DNA from 3 places in the Paenibacillus sp. A3M_27_13 genome. Region 2 is predicted to be linked to each of the others. Evidence: predicted binding sites of a transcription regulator. Region 2 holds the regulator's gene; each other region holds the start of a gene.
What was found. Region 2 encodes Rex, which represses fermentation and respiration genes when NADH is low (regulators of the CRP and FNR family bind a similar motif). Its sites were predicted from a motif close to TTGTGAAATATTTCACAA; they were not measured.
Positions count from the first base shown of each region.

Region 1: the regulator Rex is predicted to act here: its motif matches at 2,725-2,742, upstream of lpdD (prenylated flavin chaperone LpdD).
Region 3: the regulator Rex is predicted to act here: its motif matches at 2,031-2,048, upstream of NLX82_RS15305 (formate/nitrite transporter family protein).

Region 1 is NZ_JANAVE010000001.1:1,334,831-1,339,901, reverse strand. Features, by position in the region: gene NLX82_RS05950 (S8 family serine peptidase) at 1-2,587, shown strand, start outside; gene lpdD (prenylated flavin chaperone LpdD) at 2,772-3,119, shown strand; gene NLX82_RS05940 (hypothetical protein) at 3,132-3,719, opposite strand; gene NLX82_RS05935 (DUF4190 domain-containing protein) at 3,943-4,314, shown strand; gene NLX82_RS05930 (hypothetical protein) at 4,408-4,653, shown strand; gene NLX82_RS05925 (DUF1540 domain-containing protein) at 4,802-4,954, opposite strand.
Region 2 is NZ_JANAVE010000001.1:453,030-458,100, forward strand. Features, by position in the region: gene NLX82_RS02065 (hypothetical protein) at 1-103, opposite strand, end outside; gene NLX82_RS02070 (cell wall elongation regulator TseB-like domain-containing protein) at 550-1,074, opposite strand; gene NLX82_RS02075 (amidohydrolase) at 1,112-2,413, opposite strand; gene NLX82_RS02080 (redox-sensing transcriptional repressor Rex) at 2,400-3,053, opposite strand; gene dinG (ATP-dependent DNA helicase DinG) at 3,098-5,071, opposite strand, start outside.
Region 3 is NZ_JANAVE010000003.1:508,402-513,472, reverse strand. Features, by position in the region: gene NLX82_RS15310 (molybdopterin-containing oxidoreductase family protein) at 1-750, opposite strand, end outside; gene NLX82_RS15305 (formate/nitrite transporter family protein) at 1,123-1,956, opposite strand; gene NLX82_RS15300 (FAD-dependent oxidoreductase) at 2,345-3,706, opposite strand; gene NLX82_RS15295 (glutathione peroxidase) at 4,098-4,574, opposite strand; gene NLX82_RS15290 (hypothetical protein) at 4,662-5,071, opposite strand, start outside.

The sequences.
Region 1 (5,071 bases), 880 kb from region 2:
AAATGTGTGGGCAACCGATCTTGATAGCAATTATGAGAACGGAGCTGAATTTTCGCTGGTTTCTCCAAAAATTAATTTACAGGCTGTACGCAATGCAACACTGACCTTCAATCACTGGTTTGAAATTGAGGCCGGCTATGATTACGGTTATGTGGAAGTGTCCAAAAACAATGGCGACACGTGGAGCGAGCTGGGCAAGTTCTCTCACAATACGAATGGGAAAAAGTGGACTCCGGTTTATTACAATCTGGATAGCTACACCGGCAATGAGATCCAAATTCGCTTCCGTTTGAAATCGGATAACAGTGTGAACAAGAACGGCTGGTACATTGACGATTTCCGTGTGTTGGGCATTCCAGCTGCGACAGTGACCAAGGACATTGTACCTGAGTCGAATACCAAGCTGGAAAAAGCGGAAGAACAATTCCCACTGTACAAAATTACAAGCACTGAAAAGAGTGAATTCCAGGAGAAAGTGAAGCCGGCAGAAACAACGGTGGAGAGTGGACGTGTCGGGCTCGACAGTCTTCCAGCCAGCGCTACGGTTACGGTATTGGAAACCGGACGTTCGGTGAAAACGGATCCGACCACGGGCAAATACAGCTTCACCCATGTAGCAGGCGACTATACGCTGAAGGCTGAAGCCTATGGTTATGTGCCTCAAACGAAAGCAGTCACGATTGAGAATAACAAAGTCATTAGAGCAAACTTTAGCCTTCAGGCCATACCTCACGGTACGATTCACGGGGTCATTACCGACAAGCAATCCGGTGAACCGATCCAAAAAGCGAAAGTGTTGGTGCTGGAGGATGCACGTATTGCTCCGGTAGAGACGAATGAGGCTGGAGAATTTACGCTGGACGTGCTGGAAGGAACATACACATTGTCCATTTCAGCTGAGAATTATTATAGCGACAGTGTATCCGTTATTGCTCCTCCGAATGGTAGCGTGGAAGCGAATGTCACGTTGAAACCTTTCATCGGGTTCCAGGGAGGCATCGCCTACGATGACGGGACAGGAGAAAATGCCAGAGCCTTTAACGCGGCAGGCAATTCATGGGCAGTCAGAATGACGCCTGAGTCGGAAGTGGCTCAAGTGACAGGAGCATCGCTTTTGTTCTGGAACTCTGCCTTCCCGAATCCGGGAGGAACGGCATTCCAATATTCTGTCTATGACGCCTCCGGTGCGGCAGGAGCGCCTGGACGATTATTGGCTGGTCCATTCGACGGGACTGCCGTGCGGGACGAGTCACAATGGACGACGGTGCAGCTTCCAGAGCCGGTGACGGTTCAAGGTGACTTCTACATCGTATATACACAGTCTGCTGTAGGCACACAGTCGCCGGGTCTTGCTACAGATGAGAGTGGCCCGAATGCACTTCGCAGCTGGCAAGGTGTAAGCGGCGCATGGAGCCAATCACCTGAGGAGGAAGGGAATTACATGATCCGGGCTATCGTCAGATATCCGGTGAATGCTCCAACGATTACGACTCCTACGAAGGCTACGTATACGCAGGAAGAGTCGATTACCGTAACAGGAACTTCCCCGGCAGAAGGAGCCGATATTCAGCTCTTTAACGGTAAGGAGCTGGCTGGCACAACGAAAGTGAAGGATCGCCACTTCAGTTTGTCGGTTGATCTTCAACCAGGAGCTAATCCGCTAAGTGTTCAAGCAGCGGTATACGGCAAATTAACGGATCGTTCCGAAACGGTGGTTGTGACACTCGATCAGACTAAACCGGGTCTGATCCTGACTTCACCTGATGAAGGGGCCCGTACAAACGCGGGTGTAGTCAGTGTAGTCGGTACCGTGTATGACGAGTTCCTCACCGAATTGACGATTAATGGTGAGCCCGCTGAATTTGGAAGTGACGGCAGCTTTAACAAGCGGTTGCTTATCAACGAAGGTGAAAATCAAATTACGGTGACGGCCAAGGATCTTGCCGAAAACGAAACAAGTGTTACGCGCTCGGTGTATGTCGATACAGCTCTGCCGAAGCTTGAAAACATTAGCCCTGCTGAGGATGTGCGTATTACTCCAGGGCAGCCGGTACGAGTATCCTTTGACAGTGCATCCGGTTTGGAGGCGTCCTTCCATGTGGAGCTGCCTTTCAACCTGTCCACTTTGGGCCGCAACGATATTCCATTAAATGAAACTTCGTCAGGCCACTATGAAGGTACTTATTTCACTTCATCTTCTCTGAATCTGGAAGGCGGAGTCATCGTGATCCGGGTAAGGGATGCAGCGGGAAATGAAGTGGAGACGGAGGCACCGGGAAGATTGTATGTAGCCAATGGTGGAGGACAGAACCCTGATCCGAATCCATCCAATGAGAAGCCGGTAGCCATTATTCAGGCTAATGAATCAGCTAAGAAGAACAAAAATGTACAATTTAACGCCAAAGCTTCCCGTGATGTAGACGGTGAGATCGTTAGTTACAGCTGGAATTTTGGCGATGGCGATACGGCGGTCGGTTCCAAGGTGAAACATAAATTCACCACAGCTGGAACGTATACCGTAGAGCTAACGGTGACGGATAATGACGGCGCAAGTGGTAAGACTGTGCATACGATCACGATCCGTTAACAGCCAGTAGGAAAGGAAATGCTTCTTTTAGAATAACAATGAAGGCCCACAGCAAGCCACGGTTTATAGAGGCTGCTGTGGGCCATTTTTAAATTGTCGAACCGTTCAAGAAGCGGTACAATGAGTAGAACTCTATAAAGTGAATCGTTTCACAATAATATTTTTTTAGCAGGAGAGGATCCTATTGATTCATTTGCAAAAAGAAAGCGGACGTATCCGTCTAGAGCTGGATGCCTATTTTATGGGGGAAGATATCATTGTACTCATTTCAGGCGGTGATCAGCCTCATTTGGGAACGATTACAGCAGGGGCCAGACTCGAGCCGATTCAAACTGTGCAATTGCAAAATCACAAGGAGTTTTATATTACCGAAGAAATTGCAGTTCGCTTGCGAAAAGAGTTTGCAGGCAATTTTGCCATTTGCTGCGGGGCACATTTAGATCATGCAACCAAGGACGAAATCCGGGTGCTGACAGATATGGCTATACAACTGGGGAAAGAGCTCATTGGAGAACTCAAGCAAGCACGCTAGTAGCATACCTTTTTAAGTGAACTCCCGAAAGAGCAGATTGCGATATGGGTACTTACTAAAGGGATACTTAAATAGCAATGCAAAGCCATCATCCTCAATTTGTACGGATTTCAGCGCAGAGGATGGAATCAAACTACGGATCATGACATGAACTGCACGCTGGTCTTGTCTGTTGATCGCTTTGGCAAAGGCAGAAGCAAAACATGGATTGCGTGCCAATTCGCGATACAGTGGAAAAACGGCTTTTGCAATGGCGCGATGAACTCTCGGCTCAAACGTAAACTGCACAGTCCCCGGTGGAATCGTCGTTCCATTCGTATAATAGAGCATCGGTGGCTGAGCTAAAAAGGAAATAAAGTAGCCGATGCCATTCGTGCCTAAGCCTTGTTTGGCGGCAAATGGCGCTACTGAGCAGAGAAGGGATTTCATCCGATCCAAATTGCCTTGAACGACAGCTCGTGACCATTGGACGGCAAAAGCACGTCGGGTTGCAATAGCTTTGTAAAAGGGTAGCATGGCAGCGGATATTTTCCTAAGTGTGTCTGCATTTAAACGTTTGTGAGGCGAGCCCTTTCTGCGGGATGTTGCACGATATAGCATAGCTCCGACCTCCTTGGTAGGATGCTCTCATGGAGCGCAATTGATCTGTAACAGGTACAATACTGTATGCCCGGTTACCTCAAAAAGTGATAATATCGCTAGGTTTCTTCTTTTTAACGTTCTAATTTAAAAATTCGAAATAAGTACTGTCCTGATTTGTAAGATTGTGGTACCCTAGAACTTATATAATTGCTATTTTTCGTATTGGAGTTGAATTTAACAGATGAGTGATTTGTACAAGGAGCCTCGATCTTCCGATCCTTTTCAGGAGACGAACGATTATAACGCCCCATTTAACCCGCCCCCAGTAGTTCCACCTACGAATAGTAAAGCTGTTGCCTCGATGGTGCTCGGGATTTTATCTGTTGTCATTCCCTATATTGGGTTGATTATCGGAATTGTGGGTATTATTTTGTCCAGTCTTTCCCTGAAGGAAATTAACCGTCATGGCGAGCAAGGCAGAGGTATGGCCATTGCTGGACTGGTATGTAGTATTATCGGTACACTGATTTATACACTAATCATCATTTTTATAGTTATTGTTTTTATTGTAGCGGCCTCCAGTGGCGATCCGGATATTTTTTCAGACATTTAATCAATTGAAGAATGCTTGAGTCAGACAAACCATTCACGATTTGACGATTGGATGCTATGATAAAAGGAGTCCAATGAAGGAGAGTGAAGCCATATGGCACGTACTCAAACACAAAAAGCGTTGAGCAAGGCAAAACGCGCTGGAATCTATTGCGCGGCACAAAGCCGCAAAACGAATGACCATTATGGCGAGATTTCACAGCACATACGAATGAAGCCGACCAAGCAAGAACAATTACAGAAGATCAAGCATAAGAAGCGAATCGTTCAGAGCGACGCTTCTTTTTTTTGTCTTTATCGAGAACAGCAGTGTCCTTTTCGGCTTGGATTTATAAAGTAGCAGAGAAATGATTGTATACAAGCGAATAGCGTTTTTCTGTACTGAAAAAGGACTTGATAATAATTATCATTCTTGTTAGAATATCATAAGAAAGAAGGAACCCGGGCATGGGCTCCTTCATTATAAAACTAGGCTTGAAATCAAAGATTTACTTGGCTTCGAAGGTTTTGCAGTCTGTTTCTTCGGATTTGTGAGTGTCTTCAGGTCTGTTGCTTACGATGTAAATGGAGCTAGCACTACATTTATTCTCTTGGGCCCAGTGCGTACATGAATTGACTTCACACAGAACGTCTTTTGCCATGTTGTACACCTCCTTATATGGATGTGGTGGGCTGAGCAAATAGTATCACGGTCAGTCAAGGTAGGACTTGTCCAACTGTGTTTACCCTCTTGTTAGGAAGAGGGACTTTGCTATGCC
Region 2 (5,071 bases):
GAGGACTTTGCATTGTAACCTGACGGTAAATGAACCATCCCCCAAATAGCAGCAAAGCTGCCAAAACTGCCGCCACAACGATAGGAACTGCACGCAATTTCAAACAACATCCTCCTCTCAAAATGTAAAACTCAGAAGAAACGGGACGAATGTCAACAAACAACCAAATTGCATGATCTTATAGTGATCAGCAATTCTTTTTTCTATCATTTTTGTCTATCACTTATAAAATATAGTATATCATAACGTATATCTAATATCGAAGGCAATGTGTGGAGGAGTTGTGATGAGGCAAAATCTTTGGTTATGGTGGAGGCGAGACGCTGCGTGTAGGATTTGATCTTACGATCGCTGTTGCCCGCCACAAAGATGAATTTGACCTAGGAGAGAAGATGGATAGGTAAAGATGCTTCACTGGCTTTCAGCCAGCTTTACGGCATAGCAAAACTAAAAGACGTAAATACGATTTTTGTCGTATTTACGTCTTTTTCTTGAGTTTTTAATCATTTACTAGTCATTCATTCAACATTTGCCAATCCTCACACCAGCTCAGTTATTGGGCAAAGTATATTTCACACCCGTCGCTACCCCATCTGAGAAACGATAAAAGGTGTAGTAATGATGACTTCCATCATCGTAAAACAACTGCCACACATATTCGCCATTGAACACACTCGGCTGAAGCCTTACAATTTTTGCACCTGGAAGCTGCTGCTGAATTATTGCCGTCATTTTTTGCTCATCGACTCCGTTCTTCAGCAACTCGGTGTGAACACCGCTATTATCTGCGACAGGTACGTTAGGTTGTCCTTCCACTTTTTGAAAAGGAACCCACACCATTATATTTTCATTCTGTGCATTTTTCCCTTGAACCACCCAATATACCTGATCCCACACAGACTTCCATGTTTGAGTCGTGCTAACCAGACCACCTGATTGCTTGGCCTTAATGATAGCGGCATTTTTCTCAGCCACCTGGTCTTGAGTAACATAGGAATAATACCAGAAAATGCTGACCAGGATCAGTATCACGGCCAAAATGGCGACCGCTATCCATTTTTTCTTATTTTTCAAACCTGTGCTTCCTCTCTAAGGGGATGTGACACCTAAATTAGCGCGACAGCAGCCCTTCAAAGGCGGCTTGTGCCTCATGTTTGATACGTTCCTCGTCCATAGTCAGGCATTCGCCGTTTTTCACAACCTGGCGACCGTCTACCCACACATGAGCCACGTCCTTGGCGCTTGCAGAGTATACCGCATGGGAAATAAGATCTGTACGCGGCAAGAAATGTGCCTGATTCAGATCCAACGCGATAAAGTCAGCCTTGTTGCCTGCTGCCAACGCTCCTACTTCTTTTAAACCAATCGACTTTGCACCGTATTCTGTTGCCAGACGCAGCGCTTCACTTGCAGGAACTGCCGTAGGGTCACCGGATACACCCTTGTGAATAAGTGCCGCCAGACGCATTTCCTCGAACATATCCAGGTTATTATTGCTGGCAGGACCATCCGTTCCGAGAGAAACAGTAACCCCTGCACGCAGCAATTCAGGCACTCTGGCCACACCACTTGCCAGCTTCAAGTTGCTACCAGGATTATGTGAAACCGCTACACCACGTTCAGCCAGTAAAGCTATTTCTTCGTCGTTCAAATGAACGCCATGGGCAACAAGCGAAGGACGGGAGAAAAAGCCAAGCTTATCTAAGTGTGCAACTGGACGCAAACCGTAGTCGCGTACGTTTTGCTCCACTTCGGCGATCGTCTCAGACATGTGCGTATGCAGTGGCAAGTCCAGATCATGCGCAGCTTGTACGAATTTTTCAATAAACGCAGGTGGACATGTGTATGGCGCGTGCGGAGACATCATCGTTGTAATACGCCCGTCTGCTTTACCATGCCAGTTACGCGCAAAAGTCACGGCCTCAGCCAGCTTGATTCGCTGTTCTTCTTCCGAGCAAAGTCCAATTGCTCCACGCATCAGACTTGCACGAATACCTGACTCTTCAGCTACACGAGCCACCTCATCCATATGATCGTACATATCCAGGAAGGTCGTTGTTCCACCTTTCAGCATTTCCAGCACAGACAAGGACGTACCCCAGTACACGTCCGTAGATGTAAACTTGGCTTCCATAGGCCACATTTTCTCCTGAAGCCATACTTGAAGTGCCAAGTCATCTCCATGCCCACGCAGCAGAGACATCGCCGCATGACCATGAGTATTAATCAGACCAGGTAAAAACAATAGCCCCTTACCATCGATCGCTTCCGTCTCTTCCTCACCCGCAGGCAAAGTTTCGCCAATATAAGTAATACGGCTATCCTCCACAATCATAAAACCATGGACTACCCCAGCTTCTGATCCATTTACGGCAAAAGAGCCGTTTTTAATCATCCATTTATTCACTGTCATATTGTGTTTCTTCCTTTCCGTCCTCCAAATAATAAGCGAGGCTAAGCAAATCAGTTGTAAAGTCTGTGGCATGAATCCGAATGTTGGCCGGTGCCTTGAGAGTAGTCGGTGCAAAGTTCAGGATCGCTCCAATTCCGCTCTCAATAAGCCTGTCAGCCACGTGCTGTGCTTCAAAATCAGGTACGGTAATAATCCCGATTCGAATGTTTTTTTCTTTCACAGTCGCTTCCAGTTCATCCATCGGTTGAACGACCAATGTATTGATCTTGGTCCCTACCTTATCCGGAAACGCATCAAATACTGCGACAATCTTCATATTGTCTTTTAAATAAGCGTTATAATTCGAAAGGGCTTGCCCCAGATTACCCGCACCGACCAATACGACATTAATTTGCTGGTCGATTTTCAGGATATGGCGTATTTTCTCAATTAGATAAGAAACATCATAACCGATACCCTTCCGACCAAAATCTCCAAAATAGGCGAGATCTTTACGGATTTGGGCCGGGTTCAAATCTAGCCTCTGTCCCAACTCTTGAGAAGAGACCGTAGCCACCTCCCGTTTGTGAAGTGCATTCAGATAACGTAAATATACGGGTAACCTCCGTACGACAGCCTCTGAAATTTTATCTGATTTCATACTTGCTCCCCCTAATTGTAACGAACATACTTAGTGTCCGTCCGTTATGCCTCTGTCTCCGGGGCGGATTGGAGCCATTCGGCGATGCGGGGCACCATTTGCTCCGATGGCATATGCTCCATTTTTGGTCCCGGTAACGAGTACAAAAAGTGCTTTCCGTAATAGGATTCGATCACACGCGTATCGTAAACGATAACGACCCCGTGGTCACTCGCTGTACGTACTAACCGACCAAATCCCTGTTTGAAGCGAATGACCGCTTGTGGTACAGACAGCTTCATAAATGGATTCTTCTTCTGCTGCTGAAGCAGCTCGCTTTTTGCCTCCAGCAACGGGTGATTCGGCGGTTGAAACGGCAAGCGAACAATGGCCAGACAAGTCAGAGCCTTTCCTGGAATATCGACGCCTTCCCAGAAGCTGCTGGTTCCCAGCAATACAGAAGCTTTGGCTTCCTGAAAACGGCGGGTTAGCTTGCTGCGACTCCCACTGTCCACACCTTGTCCCAGCACAGTAATTTCGCTGGATGCTAAGGCCTCTTTGAGCGGCTCATACACTTGCCGGAGCATCCGATAGGAAGTAAACAGAACGAGCATTCTCCCCCGCGTCGCCTGAGCAGTCGCTCCTAGAGAGCTAACGAGCATATCTACAAAGTGTGCATCTCCTACACTGCCCTTCACGCTTGGGAAATCCCGTGGAATGACCAGCAACACCTGATCCCTGTAATTAAAGGGTGACGGGAGCTGCGAAGTCATCAGCCGCTCTTGATCTGCGGCCTCCTGCAAGCCGAGCTGATCGATCATGTACTGAAACGACTTATCTACCGATAAGGTAGCAGACGTCAGAATAATGCTTCTTTTTTTGTCAAAAAACATTTCTTTCAACTGGCGGCTCACATCGACGGGCACCGCATAAAATTGCAATGATTTACTACGGAATTGCCCACTCGCTTCGAGCCAGTATACGGTTGTTTCATCATCGAGTCGGATAAAAAAGCGCAAATTTTCTCGGATTCCCGCCAAATCCTTGAGCAGACCCGTGATATCTGTAATAAGGCTATCTGCCGCATAATCGTCATGTTCTTCCTTGACGTCCAGCATCAGCTTGTCGCCCTTACGCAAAATTTCGCTCATCGTTACATATAGCTGATTTTCCAAAGCCCCCGCCTGATCCCACTTTGCAGGCTTGGCCGAAGGTTTGAGACGGGAAGAAAACTGTCCTGTTTCACCCGGTGTCGCATCGCTTCGCTCTGGCAACATGCCAAACAGCTTGTCGCTTAGCAGGTCCCAAGTTTCCTTAACCTCTAACACGAGCGGATACATCTGGTCGATGGTTGAAGCCCAATCCGCCGACTTCTCGTGTCCCGATTTTGCCAACTGTTGACGAAGTGAAGGCAGTTGTCCATTCTTGCTGTCTTTGAACAGTCGCGTCAGTGTATGCACGAGTGTGAAATATTTCATATGCATACCTAGGTGCTTACCAGCTACTTCCTCCAGGTGATGGGCTTCATCAATCACCAGATGTTCATAGCTCGGCAACAACTGGTGACTGGCTTTGACGTCTGTGAACAACTTAGAGTGATTCGTAATAACGACATCCGCTATCCCTGCTTCATGGCGTGCACGATGATAATAACATTTGCGGAACCATGGACAAGAACGACCAAGACAGGACTCTGAATCACTCGCCACCGTTTCCCAGAAATCCCCTCCACGGTTGCTCAGATTCAGTTCTTCATCATCACCGGTTTCTGTTAGCGTCAACCAGACGATCATCTGAGCCGCTGTAATTAAGTCTTCCTTCGGCGTCGCGAAGTCTCTTCTGTTTATTTTATGTTCAAACTTACGCAGACACAAATAATGTCCCCGACCCTTGAAAATAGCAGCCCGGAACGGAAACGGAATCACCTTGGTCAGCATAGGAATGTCGCGCTCGCGTAATTGCTCCTGCAGGTTGATCGTATGTGTACTTACCATAACGCGCTGTCCTTTTTTTACACTGTGATACAGCGATGGGAGCAA
Region 3 (5,071 bases), on a different contig from region 2:
GAGCGCCGTATCCGTCCCCGGATATAACGGAATGAACCAATCCGCCCATTGCGCCGTCCGGTTGCGATGAACGTCAATAACGACCACCTTAGCACCCTTTTTACGTGCCTTCTCAGCCAAAACGACCTGATGCATGTTGGTGCTAATGACATTTCCACCCCACACAATAATGAGGTCTGCATCCTCCGTGTCCTCCGGGCTGGTGCCGCCCTTAAAGCCCATAACGGATGCCCAGCCTTCATTCCCAGCCACGCTGCAAATCGTCTGATCCAGTTGGCTTGAACCCAGCGCATTAAAAAATCGGCGATCCATTCCATCCACACTCAATACGCCCATATTGCCATAAAAGCTGTAGGGGAGAATAGATTCCGATCCGTCCGTACGTATCAGCTCCTTGAACCGACCTGTAATGGTATCGACCGCTTCCTCCCAGCTAATTCGTTCAAACTTCCCTTGTCCTTTGGGGCCTATACGTTTCAACGGATAGAGCACCCGATCAGGATCATATACCCGCTCCGTCATATTGCGAACTTTGTTACAAATAGCGCCTTTGGTAATAGGATGATCCGGGTTCCCAGTGACCTTGACTATCTTTCCATTTTCCTTGTGAAGCAGGAGCCCACACGTATCCGGGCAATCTAACGGGCATACAGCCGGAAAAATACCGTCCTGCTGCTCCGTCATCCGCTGTCCCCTTTGTAAGTCTTGTTGAAGCGTGGCCTCAGGAGGCGCGCTATTGCGATGATCCATAGTGTTGATGCTCCTTTCCGTTACCGTTTCCAAAAATTACACTGATCTTATCATATCCACAGCTTTGACCTATGGCAAGAGAAGGATTTTCCCACACAGCCGCTAGTCCAAAATATTAAAAAATCCGTCTGCTGCATAGAGCAAAACGGATTTTTTTAAGAATCATATTTTTTTCGACATCCTGTTTCATCATATCTTACCGAGGGTAAAAGAGATCAAGGCATTATGGGACGAGAGCACACTCATCCTCCATGCCAAATCATGGACCACTCCCAAAAAAATCCGCCATGACAGGTTTCGTTCCCCCGGGCCTGTCATGGCGGATTTGCTTTGTTCATTGCTGTTTAAAGTGCCGTAATTAAGCAGGATCACTCAACGGATTTGATGTGCAACCGAAGAAGTGGTTGGAGATTCATTCACTGGATGTGCGTTGGCTTGAGGCTTTTTTAAATAGGCCAACCAGTAGGCTCCAGCCACAAACAGGCTACCTCCTACCAAATTCCCCAGCCAGACCGGAATGAAGTTCATAACATAATCTGCCCATGAAAAGTGGCCTGCAAAAATAGCCGCCGGAATGAGAAACATATTGGCAACAACGTGCTGAAATCCAATAGCGACAAAGGCCATGGTCGGGAACCAAATCCCCATAATTTTGCCGCCAATTGAGTCTGTGCTATAAGCCAGCCATACAGCCAGTGCTACGAGCCAGTTACATCCTATACCCGATATAAAAGACTGCAAAAAGCTTTCATGTAGCTTATGTCCTGCCATATCCACCACTTTGTCCAGGTAAGGGCCCGTTTCTGTCAAACCCAGCACATGGCCAAAGAAAAAAGCAACGAATAACGCACCCGCAAAATTACTGAGCGTAATAATCGCCAAATTACGAAGCATGGCCCCTGTCTTAATCCGTCCTGCCCATCTCGCCAAAGGAACCGCCATCATATTGCCGGTCAGCAATTCTCCGCCGGCGATCAAAACTAATACCAGACCTACAGGGAACACCGCAGCTCCAATAAAGGTGGCAATGCTTCCCCATTCTTTAGGCGCACTTGCAATAACACGTATATCCAGCAAAAACCCGAGTGCAATAAATGCACCTGCCAAAAATCCCAGTACCACCGCCACAGTCCACGGGTTGTTCGCCTTGGCCACTCCTGTTTCCACCGTCTTTTCGGCAATTTGCCCCGGTTTATAGCTCGCCATATGTCCCCGCTCCTTTAATATCTTTTCACTAAAATGTTCTTCTTTCATATTTTATTTAAAATCAGTGATTATGTTTGTGAAAAAAATCACTTTATCAAGCATTAAAAAAACAGCCCTTGGAAAAAGGACTGTCTTTTCTGTATTATTACATCTACTGCGCTACTACGCGCTTTGCATTTAGTTGTATTCTTCCTTTTCAACTGCTCTCAAGAACCAAATAACTCCACCGAGGCCTACCAGCGCTACGACTACAAGAAAAAGGATATAAAACAAATCCATAAGCTACTTACCCCCTAATCCTTATGCTACTCTATATTGTACTATAAGGATTCGTCCATACGTCTCAGATTGTTGACAAACTTATGAACAATGTCACAGACAAACCGAATTATACAGTAACTGGGTTCCGTTCGGATATTGTAGGCAATGCTTGTAAACCTGCTGCGTTCAGGAAATTCCAAGGCTTGTTATAATGTGGCTGGAAGAAGAAATCGACAAAGGCCAACTGGTCAATGGTCATATGATTTTGAATGGCTACGGATAGCGTGTTAATGGATTGCGTCAAATCCACCTTCGACATAATTTGTGCCCCCAAAATTCTCCGTGTCTCCTGCTCATATACCACTTTCAGTAATACCTTTTCGGAGGTTGGCATAAATTCAGGCCGGTAGCTGTCTTCAATGGTTACAGCTTCTACAGTCATGCCTTCGTCCGTTGCCGCCGCTTCCGTCATGCCTGTTCCTGCAATATTGTCTTCGTAAATTTTGATACCCGAAGTTCCTTGGGTTCCCATGTAGGCAATGGTTGGTTGTACCAGATTACGTGCTACCAGCGTACCCATACGAACTGCGTTGGTTGCCAAAGGGATATAAGCCGTTTTGCCTGTCGGATTATAGCGGATTGCACAACTGTCACCTGCTGCAAACACGTCCGGGCAGCTACTTTGCATATAGTTATCCACAATGATCGCACCGTTAGGCAACATATCTACCTGACCTTTGAGCAGATCCGTTTGAGGTCGGAAACCGATACAGAGAATAACAAGCTCTGTTTCATATTCTCCTTTAGAGGTCACGACTTTACTTACCTTACCGTTCGTACCCTCAAAACGACTCACCGTCTCGCCAAGTACCAGCTTAATGCCATGCTCCTTCAGGGAACTTTCAATCCGGTCTGTATACTCATGGTCCAAATACTTATTCAATATACGATCAGCACTGTCGATCAGTGTTACATTTTTACCGTTCATTTGGAACGCTTCTACCAGTTCAACACCAATGTATCCTGCTCCGACGACTGTAATGTTCTGTACGTGCTGGGCTTTCTCAATGATATCATTCGAATGATTATAGTTTTTACAGAGCAAAATATGATCAAGTTCAATGCCTTCCAGCTTCGGAATAATGGGCCATGATCCTGTAGTCACAATTAATTTATCAAATGTGTCTGTAAATTCTTCACCTGTTTGGAGATTACGTGCATGCAGCGTCTTGCCTGCCGTATCCACACTCGTTACCTCATGAAGCATCTTGGTCTCTACACCCAAGTCAGCCAGTTGATCTGGAGACGAATAAAACAGTCCGTGCGGATCTTTGACGACACCACCTACGTACAGAGCAATACCACAAGATAAGAATGAAATATTATCATTACGCTCATAAACGGTAATTTCGGCATCTGGATAACATTTAGCTGTATTGACGATAGCTGCCGTGCCTGCGTGTGTACATCCGATAACTGCTACTTTCATGTTAAATTCCTCCTTGGTGTGTGGGCATAAAATGTATAATAATTGTGAATAGTTTCACGTAAACGGCTCGTTAGCGTTTGTGATTTATTTCACTTCATGCGCTTATTATAGTGTGATATTTTTCACATTACAATAGCTTTTTAAGATATTCACAATTTGTCCACATTTAAAAAAGAAAGGATATACGAGTTCAGTCGTTTGCTGAAATGTTTCTTTGCTCCATCCAGTTTTCCCTGTAAGCCTCCTGATTATGCCCTTGGAATCGACCTTCACATGATGCAACACACCTTAGACAAATGCATATGTAGAGAACAAAAAAGGTCCGTTTCCCGGAGACATTCCGGAAATCAGACCCTTTTTAAACATATACGTTGGAATTAAAGCGAAGCTACTATAGCAATTGCTCAATAGCTGCTTTCATCGCTTCAGGTGACTCCTTCGGTTCAAAACGACCCACAGGTACACCTTCACGATTCACAATGAATTTCGTGAAATTCCACTGAATTGTCCCATCTTCCTGTTCTCCAGGCTGTTGCTTTTTTAAATATTCAAACAGAGGCGCTGTATCCGGTCCGTTGACGTCCACTTTGGCGAATATAGGGAAACTAACCCCATAATTCAATTGGCAAAATTCAGCCGCTTCCTCGCTGCTGCCCGGCTCCTGACCGCCAAATTGGTTGCAAGGAAATCCTAATACAACTAATCCCCGATCCTTATATTCGTCATAAAGCTTTTGCAAATCCCCATATTGCGGGGTAAGTCCACATTTACTGGCGGTATTCGCAATAACCAGCACCTTACCGGTGTAAGTATCCAGAGAAACCTCCTGATTCGCTGGTGTTACGGCATTATGTGAATAGACAGACATACAGCATCCTCCTTCGTGTCGCTTGGTTTAGGTTACATAACCTATTTTAACCAAAACGTGACGGACATGCCAACATCCACAGTGACTTTACCGTGATGCCATCACTTCGAGTCTGCGTTCTTCGCGTTCGGAAGCGGACATTTTGGGGCAAGCATAACAATACCGCTGGCCTCCACCTGTCTTGTAATATTGGCAACAGGACGGTTTCATGTAGGTATTTTCACCGGGGCGGTAAGGATTGTCTAATTCAATGAGACGAACCGTAAACGGATTTCTTTTACGCCCGAATACCTCTCCCTCCAGCTCACGTGTCACATACATATAATCTTGTTCAAAGCGCTCCACATCCTGAGGATCAGTCAACGATGGCTGTACTCTATCCTTAAAATACAGCAATGTCAACGGAAACTGTCCCCACATTTGCCCAATAGATGCGCTCCCCACTGCAGCTATTGCCTCCAATATGGGCCGCATCTGCAAACTGTAAAAGTCACGTA